3 regions of the Thioalkalivibrio sp. HL-Eb18 genome follow, and region 3 is predicted to be linked to each of the others. Evidence: riboswitches for the same ligand, from Rfam matches in the RefSeq annotation. Region 3 holds a riboswitch; each other region holds the start of a gene.

Region 1 (6,321 bases), on a different contig from region 3:
CGCGTCCAGTGCATCGGCCTGTTCCGGCAGATTCACCGCCCGGTCCTGGATCATGTCCAGCAGGGTCTCGGCATCCTCCGGCACCTCGTCCCCGAGGTCATACCCGGCGGCCTCCAGCCGTTGCAGGATCTCCAGCAGCGATTCCGGGACATCCAGCTTGTCGGCGCCGATATTCTGGCGACCGGGCGGATGGTTGTAGTACACGACCGCGACCCGCTTGTCTGCGTTGTCCAGCTGGCGCAGCCGGTCCCACCGCTGCATCCGGTCGGCCAGGGCCTCCACCCGCTCGCCCACCGGCTCGGGCAGGGCCAGTTGCACGCCAGTGCGTTCGTCCCGCGTGGGCTCGCCAGCCGTCGCCAGCACCATCGGCTGGCTGGCGCCCTGCAATTCCGGCATGGCCACATGATAGTGGACCTTGTCCCAGGGGATGCCCTCGTGCGAGAGCCGCCACTCGGTCTCGCTCACGTCCGCCAGGCGAATCCCCTTGACCACCGGGACATCCAGTTCGGCGAAGGCCTCGGCCACCGCCTCGCGGTTGCCACCGCCGCCCACAACGAAGTCCTGCAGGCTGACGATCCCGCTCAGCTCGGCGGGCGCCGCCGATGCGGCGAGCTTCTCGACCGCCTCGCGACTGGCCCCACCCCAGCGCGCGAGTACCGCGAAGCACTGGATATCCCGGGCCTCCAGTGCCTCGCAGGTCGCATCCAGCAGCTCGCGGTCACCAGGACGGTCACCGGTATCCAGGTCCAGCACGGCCACGGCCGGCCTGGCATCCAGGCCAAGATCCTCCGGATCGGCGACCGACTGGCCATCCCGGTAATAGCGGATGGTCTCGCGCGGATCCGGTTCCGGCACCTCGATCGAGTGCCCGCCCCGGGCAGCCAGCCAGCGGATGAGGCCCTCCATGTTCTCCGGTGTGCGGCCCTGATAGAACGCTCGTCCGGTCAGCCAGTCGGCCTGGTTTGAGAAGCGCTCCTGCTGCCGGGCCAGATGCTCGCGCGGATCCTCGCCCGCTTCGGGATTCTCGGCCAGTTCGGTCCGGGCCTCCTCGTCCAGTCCGTCGAGCACGGCCTGGCCGTCGATGCGGGACAGCGCAGTCAGACGCCGTTCGCTATTGATCGCGAGAATCGGCGCTGACTCGGCCGGCGGCTCTTCGCGCAGCAGACGTTCGAGACGACCGGCCTGATCCCCGAACACCGCTGCCACGAGTACCGCGTCGGCATCGCGCCACAGCGCCTGGACGGACGAGTCCGACTTGTCCGCCAGCTGCTCCGGAGTGCGCAGCACCACCTCGGCATCCGGCACGGCCTCCAGGAATCGATGCGCACCGGCGGCCACCTCGGGGGCCGAGCGCTCGGAGACGATGCCGACGATTTTGGGATCCGCCCAGGCGGGCGCGCTCCACAGCACAATCACCAGCAAAACCACGCTGCGTTTCCAGAAGGACATGCGATAAACCCCGAAGAAAATCCGATGGGGCGACGCCACCGGTACCGTGGTGGCGCCGCCAGTCCGTTATGCCCAGGAAGGTGCCGTGGAAACGGCACCCGAAAACCGGCAAAGGCAGATGAAGTCAGCCGCGCTTGTTGGCCGGCTGCCAGAGGACTTCCGCGCCATTCTCGTGGCGTGCAAGCACACGGCAGAGCACAAACAGAAGATCCGACAGGCGGTTGATGTAGGCCAGCGAACTGGGCCGCAGCGCCTCGTGGTGATTCACCGCCACCAGACGACGTTCCGCGCGCCGACAGACCGTACGGGCGATGTGGCAGTCGGCCGTGGCCGGGCCACCGCCCGGCAGGATGAACTCCTCGAGCGGCGGCAGTTCGGCATTGAAGCTTTCCAGCTCCACATCGAGCCGCTCCACAGAGGCATCCGGCAGTGCCTGATGCCCCGGCACTGCCAGCTCCGCCCCCAGGTCAAACAGCTCGTGCTGAACCAGGGCCAGCACGCGCCGGACCTCTTCCGGGAGATCGTGGATCAGGACCCGGCCCACGACACTGTTCAGCTCGTCCACATCACCAAACGCCTCGACACGGTGGCTGTCCTTGTCCACCCGCGAGCCATCCCCCAGGCCCGTCCGGCCCTCGTCACCCGTGCGGGTCACAATCTTCGACAGTCGATTACCCATGCATCACCTCTGCTGGTAGCGCAGCTTGACGAAGGCGGCCCGCCCCGGCTGGTTGTACCCTCCGGCGGTCTCGTAGTCCTTGTCGAACACGTTGTTGACCGTCGCCTGAAGCTGCCATTCGGGCGCAATCTGATAGCTCGCACGCAGGTTAACCAAGCCATAGCCGGATAGCCGATCGACATTATCGACTCGATTGTAAGAGCGGCTTTTTGCGATTACCGACCCACCGAGAGAAAAATCTTGGAACTTTCGATCCAAATCATAACGAGCCGTGATCGGCGAACGGCGGGGAAGCTCGTTTCCAGTCTCTCGATCTTCTGCATCCAGCAACGTTAGCGAGGCACGCGAAACCCACTGTCCATGCGCATAACCGCCTTCCAGTTCCAAACCACGAATTCGCGCTTCATCCACATTTTGCGGCTGGAGAACATCAGTGCGGGAGTCACCGTCGTCACAATTCGCGATACAAACGTTGCTGATTAGGTCATCAACGCCTGTTTCAAAGACCGCCGCGTCCAAGTAATACGGTCCGCTGGTATAGCGAGCACCGAGCTCGAAGGTCCGTGAGTTCTCGGCCGCCAGCTCCGGGTTCCCAAAGCCCGGGAAATACAGATCATTGAAAGTCGGCGCCTTGAACGCAGTGCCGTAGGACGCCCGCAGACGCAGCGGGTCGGTCATCTGAAAGCCCCAGGCCACCTGTCCGGTGACCTTGTCACCAAACTGTTCGTTGTCGTCGTAGCGCAGGCTGCCTTCCAGGTCGTGGCGACCCATGTCGACCTGAACAACGGAATACGCTCCTAGGTTGTAGCGCGATTCCTCGTCGTAAACGGTATCGCTCGCCACACGATCCTCGTAGGCATCGATACCGGTGATGACGAGGACATTGTCCGCAACCTCAATGTCGTTGCGCCAGTCGACCATATCGCGACGGGTATCGAACTGGGAAAAGAATTCCCCCCCAAGAAAATTGTCCGATTCGTCGCGACTGTGCCCTGCAGAGAGCTCGGTGTCCCAGCGCTGAGTGACGGGAATTCTCACGCCGGCGCGAAGCGCGGCATGGACGAAGTCGGATTCATCCGGAGCGAAGATCGAGCCACTGTCGAATTCGGTCGTGCCCTCCGAATAAAGGACATTCCCGAAGAACTCGACGCCATTATCCAGACGGTGCGAGACCTTGGTTGCCAACGAGGTGTTGTCGTAGCCATCCCGGTCGTCGTCACCGACATCGTCCTGCACGTTAATGCCGTCGGTCGCGAAGTGGCTGAGCGAGAAACTGTAGTTCGTGCTCTCGGTACCACCCGCGACACCGACGCCGGCCTCGCGGGTATTGAAACTGCCACCGCCGACGAAGGCGTTGACCTTGGGCGGACCCTTGCGGCCCTCACGGGTAAAGACTTGAACAACGCCGCCGATCGCGTCCGAACCATAGATGCTGGTGCGCGGACCGCGCACGATCTCCACGCGCTCGATCTCCTCCGGAGGCAGGAACTGCCAACTTGCGCCACCCGTGGTCGCAGAGCCCATGCGCACGCCGTCGATCAACAGCAGCGTATGGTCAGAGCTCGTGCCACGCGTATACACCGAAGTGGACTTGCCGAAGGCGCTGTTCTGAGAGGTTTCGATCCCGGCGCGGCCCTCCAGCAGATCGGTGAACTGTTGCGGCTGCAGGCGCTCGATCTCTTCGCGGTCGATGACGGTAACCGAGGACAGGGTCTCGTCGACGGTCTGCGCGATACGCGCGGCCGTGACCTGAACCACATCGAGGGTGTGCGCTTCGGCATTGGAGTCTGGCGTGTCGGCCAGAAGCGGGGTCGTGGCCAGCAGGATGGCCGTGGAAAGTGCTGTGCGTTTCATGTCGTCCGTGTCTCCCGGCGAGCCGCCCGCACGCCGTTGATTCATCGGGATCACGCAGACGAGGGAAGATAGACACGAGGGGGACCCAGCACAGCCGCTATGCGACCAGGCCTGATCATCCGCCTCGCATGCCCGCCGCATGCCGCGCGATCATTCCCTGGCCGGTCTCCGGGCTGACGAGCGTTCCGGTGCGGCGCCTTCCCGAACGATTCCGTTCAGTGGCATGTGCCGCGACCATCAGAGGCCATCATGGCCTCTCGCTCGATCACCGTTGCGGGGGCAGCGTCGGATTCGTCCGCAGGCATCCAGATACCTTTGGCGGGCTCACCGAACTTCCCGTTTAACCCGCCGGCGAGACACGCCGACGGGCACCAGAAAACGCACGAAAGCCTACACCATTGGTCAAGAAATTACCAGACCCGGGAAACGCGCAACGTCAGGATCGCTGGGCCTCTGCCTGCACATAGCGCACACCGCGCTTGAGCAACCGGCCCCAGGACTTGTCCTGCAGCATGGCGTCGAACTCCGGCGAACGCTCGGCACGCAACGCCACCGGCGGCATCTGTGCGCCCTCGTCCACCGGGTGCGCGGCCAGCATCTCCAAGCGCTCCTGATTGGCACCATATTGCTGTACCAGGAAATCACGCATGGAGTCGGACAGGGGCAGGTGGTAGATGCGTGTCAGGCGCAGCGCCAGCCACTCCGCCATACGTCCGAGATCCTGGCGCACCATGCGCACCATGGCCGAGCCCAGGCCCGCCTTGGCATCCGCATTCATGCCGACGTACAGCCCCCCGAGATAGGCGGCCGGATTTGCATAGATCGCACGCTGGATACTCGGGTTGGTCAGGTCGACCAGAGGCTCGAGAATCAGTGCGAGCTGGATGCCGATGCGCTTGGCGGTGTCCGCATCCAGCAGGTGTCCGCCAAAGTAGAACAGGTCGCCCTCGCGCCGGATGCCGAGCTCGGACAGGTATTCACAAAACCGGTCGGCCAGGCGCAGTTTCTGGTCATCCGTCAGTTCGATCACCTCCTCGCTCACCCGAATACCGCGCGCACTGCGCTTGAACCAGCTTTGCTGCCCCTTCTTCTCGACCTCCCGGCGTCGCAGCGCCTCCCAGCGCTCGACCGCAGCGGTATAGCGACTCTGCGCCTGCATCAGCTGGTCCCGTGCCGCGCGCAGGTCCTCAACCTGACGCAGCGCCCGCCCAAGCAATCGGCCCTCCGGCGAGTTCACGGGCGGGCGGGCCTGCTCCAGCTTCGCGAGTGCATCCAGCACATCGCGCCCGAGGTCGAGGGTCGACGCACGCAGGACCTGCGGATCCAGCCCACTGGCCGGGCTTTGTGCCAGCAACATCGCCAGCGAACGCAGGCGGCTGACCACGCCCGCCTGCGCAACACGGAAACGGTTGCCCTGGTACTCGAGCCGGTCCAGCGCATGCCCCAGCCGCCAGCCACCTGACCACTCGAAACTCAACCGCCGGATCTGCCGCCCGTTGACCATCTCGAAGGCCAGCACAAACATGGCCTGCGCATCATCCAGTGTGCAGCGCGACAGGTCGTCCGAGTCCGCCGCGGAGAACAGGCGGTCCAGAAACTGATCGATCCGCCGGACGCCATCCTCGCGCGTCGGCGCGACGCCCTGCAGCCGGTCGCGCAGCGGGTCCGCCAGCTCGGAGGCATCGTGGTGCAGTTTTTCCAGCGCGGCCAGACGCGCATCCGCCGTGGCGTCCACCAAGTCCGCCACGCGCGAGCGCAGCCCCAGTCGGCGGTAGATCTCGATCTGCTCGGCCGCCGCCGCGAGGCTGGTATCGCCCGTCATTTCGCGCACCGCGACCGCGACGCCTTCCGGAGAGATATCCACCTCGTGCAGCAGCACCTCGGCGGCCTTGCGCCGTCGCATGTCCGGTGCCATCTCGGCCATCGCCAGATCGCGCGTCACGAACAGCAGATCCGGCAACAGGTCGATCGTATTACGCAGCTGATCGCGCGAGCGCTCCTGCCGCTTGCCCCGCGTGGCATCGGCAATGAATCGCGCCAGCAGGCCAATCACCCCGAACAGCAGCGTGTAGACCGCAAAGAAGATGAAATTCTGGGCCGGGGCGGCGTGACCAAAGCCCAGGAAGTAGCCCCCCTGCATTGCGAGGAAGGTCACCGGGCCGGCCGCCCACAACAGCTGCAGCATGTTCAGCGACCAGGGCACCTTGCGCGCAGTCGCCGCGACCTCGGTGATCCGGCTGCGTCCGGCGGCCTCGATCAGCACATGGTCCTGGCTCGGACTGGCGGCCTGGGGGGCCTCCTGCCGCTGTTGCCGCTTGCGAAACCTGCCAAACACCCGT
Region 2 (6,321 bases), on a different contig from region 3:
CTCCCCGGTGAACATCAGCCCGAAACCGCCGAACAGTCCAACCACTGCGATCACCAGACCCACCCAGATGGATATAACCCCAAAACGATGCATCGGTGAACTCGCTTACACCCGAATTTGGTGGAGCCAGGCGGGATCGAACCGCCGACCTCCTGCATGCCATGCAGGCGCTCTCCCAGCTGAGCTATGGCCCCGTGTCAGGCGAGCGCGTACTGTAGCCAGCACCCCCTGGAGTGTCAACCCGCTTCCGCCGAAATTTTCTTCAACGCCCGCTCGATTCGAGCCAGTGATCGCTCACGCCCAATCAGCACCAGGGTGTCGTCGATCGGCGGCGATACCGTACTGCCGGTCAGGGCCACACGCAGCGGCTGCGCGACCTTGCCCAGCTTGAGATCCAGCCGCTCGCCGGTGTGCACCACGACCTCGTGCAGCGGCTCCTTCTCCCAGGCACCCAGCGCACTGAAACCGTCATGCAGCGTCTGCAGCACCGGGAGGGCCTCGGCGGTGAGCTGCTTGCGCGCGGCCTTCTCGTCGTAGTCCTCGAACTCGCGGTAGAAGTACACGCTGTTCTCGGCCATCTCGCGCAGGGTGCGCGCTCGCTCACGCTGAGCGATCACCACGTCGCGCATCGCCGGGCCATTGGCCGGATCGATGCCCAGCTGACCCAGGTGCCAGCCGAACTCCAGCGCCACATGATCCGGGTCCAGCGTCTTGATGTAATGCTGGTTCAACCACAACAGCTTGTCCGGGTTGATCGCCGAGGCGGACTGATTCACGTCCTCGATATCGAACAGGCGCACCAGTTCGTCCACCGAGAAGATCTCCTGATCGCCATGCGCCCAGCCCAGACGGACGAGATAGTTCAGCAGTGCCTCTGGCAGGTAGCCCTCGTCGCGGTACTGCATCACCGAAACCGCGCCGTGGCGCTTGGACAGCTTGGCCCCGTCCGGGCCCATGATCATCGGCAGGTGGCCGTAGCGTGGCGGCTCGACACCCAGCGCCTTCAGGATATTGATCTGGCGCGGGGTGTTGTTCAGGTGGTCATCGCCGCGGACCACGTGGGTGATCCCCATGTCCATGTCATCGACCACGACCGTCAGGTTGTAGGTCGGCGAGCCGTCGGAGCGCGCGATGATCAGGTCGTCCAGTTCGCGGTTCTGGAAGGCGACCTTGCCGCGCACCATGTCGTCGACAACCGTCACACCCTCGTCCGGGGTGCGAAAACGGATCACCGGCTCCACCCCCTCGCGCGGTTCGGTGCGGGTGCGGCAGCGTCCGTCGTAGCGTGGCTTTTCCTTGCGCGCCTTCTGCTCCTCGCGCATCGCATCCAGCTCTTCCTTGGTGCAGTAGCAGCGATAGGCGTGGCCCGTCGCCATCAACTGGTCGATCACTTCCTTGTACCGGTCGAAGCGTTCCGTCTGGTAGAACGGCCCGTGATCGTAGGTCAGCCCCAACCAGTTCATGCCCTCGAGGATCGCGTTCACCGACTCCGCGGTACTGCGCTCCAGGTCGGTATCCTCGATACGCAGCACGAACTCACCACCGTGGTGACGCGCATACAGCCAGGAGAACAGCGCGGTGCGGGCACCACCGATATGCAGATAGCCGGTTGGACTGGGGGCAAAGCGGGTACGAAAGCTCATGGGTCAGACACTCGATTCCGGTGATCGGGAAAGGCGCACAGGGTAGCAGAAGCGCCATGTCACGAGCGCACGGAGCGCCTGAAATAAAGGCCGGGGACAAGCCCCGGCCTGCAGGGATCCCCGCAAGGGGGGACTGACTCGTCTACGGCAGCGCGGGGATATCGAAGCGCGGCATCTCGCCGGTCAGTGCATGCATGAAGGCCTCGATGTCCGCGACCTCGTCATCGCTGAACTCCATGCCCAGCATCTCCTGCCCCATGATGCGGATCGCTTCGTCCAGCGTGGCGGTCTCGCCGTTGTTCATGTAGGGGTAGGTCAGCGCGACGTTGCGCAGGGTCGGGGTCTTGAAGGCGAACTTGTCGGCCTCATCACCCGTGACCAGATAACGACCCTTGTCTTCCGAGCCCGGCACCTGGATGCGGTGGAAGTTGCTGTCGGTCAGCGCCGGCCCGCTGTGGCAGGCCACGCAGCCGTTATCCGCGAACAGCTTCATCCCGCGCATCTGCTGGTCGCTCATCGCGCCCTCGTCCCCCGCCAGCCAGCGATCCAGCGGCGAGTTCGGGGTGTTCAGCGTGCGCTGGAAGGTCGCCAGCGCCTTCGCCACGTGGTCGGTGTTGATCACGTTGTCGCCGTCATAGTCGGGATAGGCCGCCTCGAACTTCTCCTGGTACTCGTTGAACTCCTCCAGGCGCGCGATCGCCTCCTCCAGCGGCATCGCCATCTCGATCGCGTCCTGGATCGGGCCCAGGGCCTGGCCTTCCAGATCGTCCTCGCGGCCATCCCAGAACTGGGCCGTGAAGAAGCCGGAATTCAGCACGGTCGGGGTATTGCGCTCGCCAACCTGGCCGTCATGGCCCACCGCGCGCGGGATGCGGTCCGCCCAGCCCAGCGCCGGGTTGTGGCAGGTCGCGCAGGAGATCACGCCGGAGCTGGAGATGCGCGGCTCGAAGAACAGCATCTTGCCCAGCTCGATCTTCTCCTTGGTCATCGAGTTGTCCGCCGGGATCGGCGGCAGCGCCGGCAGCGGCTCGAACACGTCGCGGTATTCGGAATAGTCGGTATCGGCCACGGCCGGGGCTGCGGCCCCGAACGCGACGGCTGCACAAGCCGCCAGCGCCGTCATGCGGAATCCGGAAAGCGTTTTCATACAGGTCTCCCTTGAGTAACAGATGAGTAACAGACATCTGAGAAGCGGATATCGGCGCGAACCGAAATAGACTCGGTCCAAACCACTTAAAACCCACCCTACAGACGCGGAAACCTGGTCGCGATCAAAATCCGCCCCGGAGATGATCTGCATCAATTATCAGCCTCCAGGGGAGCCGGGTTCGCCCCCACTACACCGTTTCCCGGGATACCCGGACAAACTTGACCCCCTCTTTTCCCTCCATTACGGTTCGCCCCTCTCTAGGTGCCCCGGCGCTCAGCCGCCGGGGATAATCGGGAAGCCGGTGCGCGAATCGACATTCGCAAGGCCGGCACTGCCCCCGCAACGGTAGGCGGAGACGGGCGGATCCAATGCCACTGCGGCGCATCCCCGGGATGCCCGCGGGAAGGCGATCCGCCCTGGATGCATCGCGCATCCACTTCGCGAGTCCGGAGACCGGCCTGGACGACACCCGACGCCGCGGTGGGCGGCCGAGCGGGCCAGACCGGCGTGCTCGCATCGCCCGGCCTCCCCTGCTCCCTGTCCAGCTTCCGGCGTCGTTTCATCCACGGCGTGCGGGGTCGCGCGTCCAAGGGAGCAACCCAACAATGAACCATACCCATCTCCGACCGGGACAGCATGCCGTCCCGGCCCTGGCCACCCTGTGCCTGATGACGGCCGCGGGCATCGCGCCGGCACAAGCCGGCTTCGAATTCGGCGACGCGGAAGACGGCCTGCAGGTCACCCTGGATCCGCTGATCCAGGGCCGCTACAGCTACGAACGAGACCCGGATGGCTCCAGCAGCGAATTCGACTTCCGTCGTGCCTGGCTGGACACCTCGGGCACCCTGTTCCACCCCGATCTGAGCTTCCGCCTGCAGCCGGATTTCAGCAGCGGCGAGCTGTCCATGCGCGACATCTGGTTGCAGTACGCACTGGGTGAACACCTGGGCCTGCGGGCTGGCCAGTTTACGGTCCCCTTCGGCCTGTCGCGGGATATCGGCGGACCCAACCGCCTGTTCACCGAACTGAGCATCGCCGGCAACCAGTTCGAGGTTCCGGCCGGCCGCGACACCGGTATCGCCCTGCTGGGCGGCGCCGGCGACAACCGGGCATGGGCCATCGGCGTGTTTGACGGTCGCGGGCGTCTGGATCAGCGCGACGATCGCCCCTCCACATCCGGCCACCTGTTCAGCGCGCGCGGCGCGTGGGCCCCGGTCGGCGCAGTCCCACGTGACAACACCACGTTAGGCCAGGCCGTGGAGCGCACCGTCGCCCTGGGCGCCGGCGTACAGGCCGCCAGCCGCAACCACCTGCGCGACTGGAGCCGCGGCATCGAAGACACGGTGGCCAACCAACGCGCCGACTGGATCACCGCCACCGCCGACGCGGTGGTCAAGTTCGCCCATACCTCGCTGTCGCTGGCGGCCTTCCGCCGCGATGTCTCCCCCGACCGCACCGCGAGCTACCACGACCTGGGGGCCGAACTGGAACTGGCGCAGTCGCTGCCGGTGGAGGGACTGGAGTTCGCCGCGCGCCACGCCGTATTGCGCCACGACGCAGGCGACGATCTTGGCACTGACGAGCGCTGGCAGCGTGAATGGGGTGCCGGCCTCAACTGGTATCACCGTGGCCAGCGGCACAAGACCCAACTGATGTGGCTGGACCGCGACACCGACACCTCGGACTGGGAGCTGCACCTGCAGCACCAGTTCCGCTTCTGAGAAATGACCGGGAGAATCGACATGAACTGGATGCAACCGATCCACCACCCGTTGAGAACCACCCTCTTTGCGATCCTGTTGCTGGCTGCCACCGGCAGCCCGGCCACCGCGGAGGTCACTGTCACAATGCCGGGCCCCTGGGGCGACTATGACGAGACCCTGGACGATCCGGCCAAAGTGGATGCGACCGAGGCCTTCCAGCGCTTCCGTCAGCAGAGCATGCAGGGCACCTCGGCCACCTACCGCAGCATCGAGCAGATCCTGCGTTATGACGCACCATTCGCCGAACGTCTGCCCGGTCTGGCCGAGGAACTGGCGCGCCGCGCCGACGACATCGAAACCTGGTTCGCACGCGAGACACCAGCGCGGGACGGCGAACCCGGGGCCCTGCCCGCGGCCTGGGAGGACCCGGAGTTCTCCGAGTACAAGGCAGCCTACCGCGAGGCCGCCGAACGACTGCAGCGCAAGGTGGAGTCGGCCGACGACCTGGAGAACGAAGACTTCCAGCTTCGCGCCACCGAGGCCCTGAACGGCGTGCGCCACCATTGTCTGGCCTGCCACGACAACTACCGCCGCCGCTAAACCGGCCGGGAACCAAGGGGCCGCCGCATGGCGGCCCCTTGCCATGACCCTGATCGGGAAGAAACCGCCTTCGCCTGCAAGCAGACTCCTACAGGTTCCTGGCGATGTGGGAGCCTGCTTGCAGGCGAAAAGCCCCGTGTCCCACAACACCCACCGGCGTTATCCCTGCCTGCGGAAGATCAGGGGCGCCACCGCTTAGTCCCCGTCCATGCCGCGGTAACGGCGCACGTGCGACGGGTCGTACAGCGCACTGTCGCGAAAATCCCCCGGGTCCAGCGCCGGCCCCACCAGGATCAGCGCCGAGCGCCGCGTGGTCAGGGCCTGCGCCCGTTCCGCGATAGTCCCCAGCGAACCGCGCACCACGGTCTCGTCCGGCCAGCTGGCGCGAAACACGATCGCCACCGGGCAATCGCAGCCATAGTGCGGCCGCAGGTCTTCGACCACGGTCTCGATATTGTGCAGCGACAGGTGGATCGCCAGGGTCGCCCCGGTGGCGGCAAAGCTCGCCAGCCGTTCGCGCTCCGGCATGGAGGACGCCCGCCCCGGCGTGCGCGTCAGCACCAACGACTGCGCCACCTCCGGCACCGTCAGTTCCCGCCCCAGGGTCGCCGCGGCGGCAGAGAACGCCGGCACTCCAGGCGTGATGCTGTAGTCGATCCCGGCCGCCTCCAGCCGGCGGATCTGCTCGCCCAGCGCGCTGTAGACCGAAAGATCGCCGGAGTGCAGGCGCGCCACGTCCTGGCCCGCCGCGTGGGCGCGTTCGATCTCCTCCATGATCGCGTCCAGCGTCAGTGGCGCGGTGTTGACCACGCGCGCCCCCTCCGGGGCATGTTCCAGCACCACCTCCGGCACCAGCGAACCGGCATACAGGCATACCGGGCAGGCCGCGATACGATCGCGCCCGCGCAAAGTCAGCAGATCGGCCGCACCGGGCCCCGCTCCGACAAAATGAACCGTCATCAAAACTCCTCGAAATTCCCGTCTGTCCCGTTCACCGTCCGCACGGCCACCGCGCAGCTCGCCCGTGCCGAGAGCCGCCGCGGCAGCAGCAGGCGCGCCCCGTCGCCGGCCACCGCCAGCGCCGCCGCCTCCGCCACCGAACCGACCCCGGCGGCGGCACGCGAGCGCGAGGAGTCCGTGGACAGGGCAGCGTCGCGCGCGGCCAGCGCGGCCGCCGACGCGAACACCGGCTCCAGCTCCAGGTCGCGCGCGGCCGTCCACAGCG
Region 3 (6,321 bases):
GTCCTCCTTCGCACTGGCCTTCAGCTCGTCGAGCATCAGGAAGGGGTCCAGGCCGCCGCCAAAGTCATGGATGCGGCGAATCTTCACACCCGCGCCGTCCTGGGTCGGGTGGGCTGTGCGTACGCTGTCCGGCGGTGTGGGGGTCATGACATCTCCTTGGGCAACCCTGCAACCATACCGACCATGAAAGCAAAAGAAAATTGCATTCAGGGCCCGTCATGGGGCGGCTGCAGCGATGTCAGCTCCAGCCAGCTATCGGCAAAGAATTCTAGGCTCTCGACGAAATCCGGGTCGTGTTCCTGGCGGTTGATGGTCAGGTGCAGCATGACCGCCTCCGGGGTCGGCGGATGCCCGGTCGTCAGGGTCCAGGCGAGTGCGTTCGGGCAGCCCGGCAGGCTGAAGCGTACCCCGCCATTGATGCACTCGCGCCGGACACGAAACTCGCCCCACAGGCAGTAGACGACCCCGGCATCCGGCCCGGCCTCTTCAACAAGCGTGTCGATGGCGGGGCAAAGCCGGGGAAGGGCCGGCACGGTCAGCTTGGCCTGCAGGGAATCGGTGCTAGCCCGCAGGGGCAGGGTGCGGAAGAACTCCATGAGGGTCGCCTTACGGGATTGTGGGCAGGAATACCGGCTGGCCGTCGATCTCGCCTACGCTCAGGGGCTGGTTGTACAGCCGTTCCAGCGCGGACGGTACCAGCATCGTTCGTGTGGGGCCCCAGCAGGCCTTGCCGTCGGGGAACATCAGCAGCAGGTGATCGCAGTAGCGTACCGCCAGGTTCACGTCGTGCAGCACCAGGATCGCGGCGCGGTCGCCCCGGGCGATGCCGCGGATGTGGTCCAGCACCGCGACCTGGTGGTGCAGATCCAGCTGGCTGGTGGGCTCGTCCAGCAGCAGGAGCCGCGGGTTCTGGGTGAGCACGGTGGCGATGGCCAGGCGCTGGCGCTCGCCGCCGGACAGGGTGTCCACCAGGCGGTGTTCCAGCGCGGCCAGGTCCATCCGGGCCAGTGCGGCGCGGGCCTGGGCGTAGTCCTCGGCGGTCTCGATGTCCCAGGGTCGCAGGTAAGGGTGGCGGCCGATCAAGGCGGTCTCCAGTACCGTTGCGGGGAACCCGTCGTGGTGCTTCTGGAACACCAGACCCAGTTCGCGCGCCAGGCGGGCACGGGAGTAGTCGGGGAGCGGGCGGCCTTGCACATGGATCTCTCCGGTGCGGGCGTCGCGCAGCCCGGCCAGGGTATGCAGCAGGGTGCTCTTGCCCGCGCCATTCGGGCCGAGGATGCCCCAGCACTGTCCCGGGTTGATGGTCAGGTCCAGGGGCGTGCCGCTGGCGCGTTCCGGGATGTCGATGACCAGATCGTGGGTCGCCAGCAGGGTGTCCGGTCCGGGCGCCTCGTGCACGCTCTCTGCACCGGGCGCATGGGGATCGCCGTGGCGTTGGGGATGGGCAGTGTGCGGAGGCATCAGCGGCTCCGGTACAGCAGGAACAGGAACACGGGAACCCCCAGCATCGCGGTGATTACGCCGACGGGCAACTGCTCCGGGGCGATCATCGTGCGGGCGAGGGTGTCGGCCAGCGTCAGCAGAATGCCGCCGCCCAGCGCCGAGGCCGGCAGGATCACACGCTGGTCGTTGCCGAAGACCAGTCGGAGCATGTGCGGCACGATCAGCCCGACAAAGCCCACCGCGCCGACCTGCATGACCGCCGTGGCTGTGATCAGTGCCGCAGCGACGTAAATCGTCCACTCCACCGGACGCACGGCCACGCCCAGCGCGGCCGCCTGCATCGGGCCGCGCGCCAGGACGTTCAGGGTCCGTCCCAGGGGCAGTGCCAGCAGCACCACCAGTACCAGCACGCCCCAGGCGGGGTACGGGTTGCGGGCGTGAGAGACATCGCCCATCAGCCAGTACAGCATTCCGGGCAGCTCCGCGGTCGGGCTTACGGCTAAGAGGAAGCTGATGACGGCGCCCCAGCCGGCCGCTACGACCACTCCGGTCAGCAGCAACCGGGTCGGGGTCCAGCTGCCGGTGCCGTGCGCGAGGCCGAAGACGATCACCGTGGACAGCAGCGCACCCGCGAATGCGGCGACCGAGACCGAGAACATCGACAGGCCCGCGAGCATGGCCAGCAGGGCGCCCACGGAAGCCCCGCCGGAGAGACCCAGCACATAGGGGTCGGCCAGCGGGTTGCGCAGCAACACCTGCATCAAAGCGCCGGCGACGCCCAGCAGCCCGCCGGCGGCGAACGCGGCCAGGGCGCGCGGAAGGCGCAGTTCCAGCACCAGCGTGCTGTGCAGGCGGCTGCCTTCGCCCTGAATCACCGCGAGCAGGTCGTCGAGGGGGATGGCGACACTGCCGTAGGCCAGGGCGACCAGGATCGCGAGCAGTGACGCCGGGAGCAGGACCCCCGTGGCGAGGAGGAAGGAGCGGGTCACGGAGGATCAGTCCGTCCGGCGCTGGCGGGCGCGTTCGAGTTCCTCGCACATCAGCCGGGTTCCTTCGGCAATCCGCGGGGTGTGACGCTGGAGGAGCGACGGCGGGATGAAGAACAGGTTGTCACGCTGCACCGCGGTCATGTACTCCCATTGTTCCCAGGCAATCACCCAGTCCGGACGGTCCTCGCCCATGCCGCCGCCAATGATCACCTCCGGGTCGGCGTCGATCACGGCCTCGCGATCCATGCGCGGTACCAGGCGGTCCAGGTGGCCGAACACGTTGTCGCCCCCGCACAGGCGGATGGCCTCGCTGATCAGGTGTTCGTCGTTGACCGTCATCAGGGGCTGCTCCCAGACCTGGTAGAACAGCGGGACCGGGTCGCGGTCGGCATAGTCGAGCCGTAGCGTCTCGATCTCGTCGAGAAAGGCCTGCACCGCCTCTTCACCGTGTTCCTCCGTACCCGCGAGCTGGGCCATGCGACGCATGCTGGAGGCCACCCCTTCGAAACTGCGCGGTTCCGAGACATAGACGTTCAGTCCCAGATCGCGCAGGCGCTCGATCTGCGAGCTGGAATTGCCACTGCGCCAGGCGACCACCAGGTCCGGGTCCATTTCGACCACGCGTTCCAGATCGATGCGGCTGTAGCCGCCGACTCGCGGGATCATCTCCGCCTCCGGCGGAAAATCGCTGTGCTGGGTGACGCCCACCAGCTTGTCTCCGGCGCCGACGGCGAACAGGACTTCGGTGATGTGCGGGGCCAGGCTGACGATGCGTTCGGCGGGCCGGTCGAGCGTGACCTCGCGATCGTCGTCGTCGGTCACCGTGACCGGTTCGGCCAGTGCCGGTGCCGCGCACAGGAGTATCGTGACAAGGAGCGTCAACTGGCGTTTTATGGCGGTTAAAGTCATTAAAAATCCGATGGTTGTGGATTGGTCGTAATGTAGAAAATACCGTGTTTTCGGGGCGCCGAACGGGTAGCGAAAGCGCTTCATCATAGCAGCAAGGGCCAGATGGTTTGGTGCCCAAATTGGTCGCGGGTGGCCCGAGCGCGTATCATGTCTCGCTTTCGCCAGGTGCCTGCAGTGCGCAGGTGAAACGGGAAGCCGGTGCAAGTCCGGCGCTGCCCCCGCAACGGTAAGCGAGCGGCGAAGCAGACTGGCCACTGGGTCCTGCACCTGGGAAGGCGTCTGCCGATCGGCATGGTCCGACGCTCGCAAGCCCGGAGACCGGCCTGGCGGTGATTCATCCTGCGACCGTGCGGCGGGCAACGGTCGAGGGCGCAGGCGTGCTGGCTTGATGCCTGTTCCTTCGTGTCTTCGCCGTGCCGTCGCCTCGACGGAACCTCATGACGGCCCCAGCTCCCAACCAGTCAGAAGAGAATCCGAACGCGTTCGCCTCGGCGGAGCGGGCGGCGGTGTATCGCGTGATCGGCGAGCGCCGGGACATGCGCCATTTCCGCCCGGACCCGGTGGACGCCGATACGTTGCGGCGGCTACTGGAGGCCGCTCATCAGGCGCCCAGTGTGGGCTACATGCAGCCCTGGCGCTTTCTGCGGGTGACGGACCTGCGGCTGCGCGACGCGCTGCATGGCCATGTGGCGGCCGAACAGTCGCGCACGGCCGAGGCCTGTGGCGAGCGAGCCGCGGAGGTGCATCGGCTGAAGCTCGAGGGTATCCGCGATGCCGGCGAGCTGCTCGTGGTGGCCCTGACCGACGGGCGCGAGCGCTACGTGCTGGGTCGGCGCACGATCCCGGAGATGGATCTGTGCTCCGCAGCCTGTGCGATCCAGAACCTGTGGCTGGCGGCGCGGGCCGAGGGCCTGGGCATGGGCTGGGTATCCCTGTTCGACCCGGACTGGCTGGCGCGCGAACTGGGTATGCCGGAAGGGGCCTGGCCGATCGCGATCCTCTGCCTGGGGCATGTGGATGCGTTCTACGAGCGGCCCATGCTGGAAACCGAGGGCTGGGATCAGCGGCGGCCGCTGGACGAGCTGGTGTTCGAGAATCGCTGGGAACAACAACGGGACTCGAGTGCGGATGCGCCGCGCGCGGCTCGACGCCGCGCATGACCACCTTCGCACTGCTGGTCGCCGCTCTGGTACTGGATCGGCTGCTGGGGGACCCGCGGCGAGGCCATCCGCTGGCAGGATTCGGGATGCTGGCGGCCGGGGCGGAGCGGATCGGCCACGCGGATTCGGTCTGGCGCGGCGGCTTCTGGGTGCTGGTGCTGGTCGTGCCCTTCGGGCTGGCGGCCTGGTGGCTGAGCCGCCTCCCGGGCGGCTGGCTGGTGGAGCTGGCCGTGCTGTGGCTGGCGCTCGGCGGGCGCGGGCTGGAGGAGCACGCCCGTCGCGTGATTGATGCCCTGCAGGCCGGGGACCTTCCTGGCGCCCGACAGGCAGTGGGCATGCTGGTCAGCCGCGATACTTCGGAGCTGGACGCGTCCGGTGTTCGTGCGGCCACGGCGGAGTCGGTGCTGGAGAACGGCAACGACGCGGTGTTCGCGACGGTATTCTGGTTCCTGGTCGCGGGTGCGGCGGGTGTCGTGGTCTACCGTCTGGTGAACACGCTGGATGCGATGTGGGGCTACCGCACGCCGCGCCATGCACGCTTCGGGCGGGTCGCGGCGCGGCTGGACGATATCCTCAACTGGGTCCCGGCACGCCTGACCAGCCTGGCCTATGCGCTGGCCGGACAGACGCGGACGGCGCTGCGCTGCTGGCGCGACCAGGGCAGACGCTGGAAGAGCCCGAACGCGGGACCGGTGATGGCCGCCGGGGCAGGGGCGCTGGGGGTGACGCTGGGCGGTCCGGCGCACTATGCCGGGGGTACCGAGGATCGGCCGGTCCTCGGTGCCGGCGCCGCCCCGGGCCCGGGTGCCATCGATGCCGCACTGCGGCTGGTCGATCACGCGCTGGCGATCTGGCTGGTGGCCATCGCCACAGGAGTACTGATTCTTGTATTCGTCTAACGCCACAACCGAATCCGCGAGCGGGCCGCTGAAGCAGGTCCACGGGGGCGGTGTGCGTGCGGCGGCGGCGCATTACGGGATCCCCGAGGCGCAGTGGCTGGACCTGTCCACGGGGATCAACCCGCAGGGTTATCCCGTCGGACCGGTGCCCGCCGAGGCCTGGCAGCGCCTCCCGGAGGACGAGGACGGGCTGGAGGCCGCCGCCCGGGCGTACTACGGCGCTGCATCGTTACTGCCGGTCGCCGGTTCCCAGGCGGCGATTCAGGCGCTGCCCCGGCTGCGAGCGGGGCCTGCCCGTGTCGGGGTACTGGAGCCGAGCTACAACGAGCACGCCCGTGCCTGGCGGGCGGCTGGACACGAAGTGGTCGCGGTGAGGGAGGGCGAACTCGCCGGGGCCGCGTCCACGCTGGACGTACTGGTGCTGGTCAATCCAAACAACCCCACCGCCGCGTATTTTGCTCCCGAGACGCTGCTCGACTGGCACCGCAGGCTCGCCGAGCGGGGTGGCTGGCTGGTGGTCGACGAGGCTTTTATGGACACCACGCCCCAGCAGAGTCTGGCTGGACATACGCCGCGCGAGGGCCTGTTCGCGTTGCGTTCGCTGGGCAAGTTCTTCGGCCTGGCCGGTGCGCGGGTCGGCTTCGTTCTGGCCCCGGACGGCTGGCTGCGGCGCATCGCCGAGTTGCTGGGACCGTGGAGCGTGCCCGGTCCCGCGCGGTGGGTGGCGCAGCAGGCGCTGGAAGACCGGGCGTGGCAGGCACAGACGCGCGGGCAACTGCAGGAGGCAGGGCGCCGGCTCGAGACGCTGCTGCGGGATGCCGGCTTGCCGCCGGCGGGCGGGACGCCGCTGTTCCAGTGGTGCCGGACCGACCATGCGCAGGCGATTCAGGATGCGCTGGCGCGTCAGGGCATCCTCGTGCG

Evidence for each region. Region 3 has a riboswitch for cobalamin ahead of bluB (5,6-dimethylbenzimidazole synthase). Riboswitches for the same ligand answer to the same signal wherever they lie in the genome.
Region 1: another riboswitch for cobalamin. It lies ahead of F813_RS0106055 (TonB-dependent receptor domain-containing protein); the one in region 3 lies ahead of bluB (5,6-dimethylbenzimidazole synthase).
Region 2: another riboswitch for cobalamin. It lies ahead of F813_RS0105955 (porin); the one in region 3 lies ahead of bluB (5,6-dimethylbenzimidazole synthase).

Annotation. Positions count from the first base shown of each region.
Region 1 is NZ_KB822965.1:59,655-65,975, forward strand. It holds gene F813_RS0106045 (cobaltochelatase subunit CobN) at 1-1,449, opposite strand, end outside; gene F813_RS0106050 (cob(I)yrinic acid a,c-diamide adenosyltransferase) at 1,574-2,128, opposite strand; gene F813_RS0106055 (TonB-dependent receptor domain-containing protein) at 2,132-3,982, opposite strand; cobalamin riboswitch at 4,124-4,373, opposite strand; gene F813_RS0106060 (hypothetical protein) at 4,419-6,317, opposite strand.
Region 2 is NZ_KB822965.1:37,860-44,180, forward strand. It holds gene F813_RS0105935 (hypothetical protein) at 1-93, opposite strand, end outside; tRNA gene F813_RS0105940 (tRNA-Ala) at 119-194, opposite strand; gene gltX (glutamate--tRNA ligase) at 237-1,643, opposite strand; gene F813_RS0105950 (cytochrome-c peroxidase) at 1,786-2,766, opposite strand; cobalamin riboswitch at 3,036-3,270, shown strand; gene F813_RS0105955 (porin) at 3,399-4,514, shown strand; gene F813_RS0105960 (cytochrome c) at 4,536-5,096, shown strand; gene cobM (precorrin-4 C(11)-methyltransferase) at 5,292-6,056, opposite strand; gene F813_RS0105970 (cobalamin biosynthesis protein) at 6,056-6,321, opposite strand, start outside.
Region 3 is NZ_KB822969.1:90,043-96,363, forward strand. It holds gene F813_RS0108950 (pirin family protein) at 1-147, opposite strand, end outside; gene F813_RS0108955 (hypothetical protein) at 207-596, opposite strand; gene F813_RS0108960 (ABC transporter ATP-binding protein) at 607-1,461, opposite strand; gene F813_RS0108965 (iron ABC transporter permease) at 1,461-2,432, opposite strand; gene F813_RS0108970 (cobalamin-binding protein) at 2,439-3,341, opposite strand; cobalamin riboswitch at 3,488-3,683, shown strand; gene bluB (5,6-dimethylbenzimidazole synthase) at 3,779-4,501, shown strand; gene cbiB (adenosylcobinamide-phosphate synthase CbiB) at 4,498-5,400, shown strand; gene cobD (threonine-phosphate decarboxylase CobD) at 5,453-6,321, shown strand, end outside.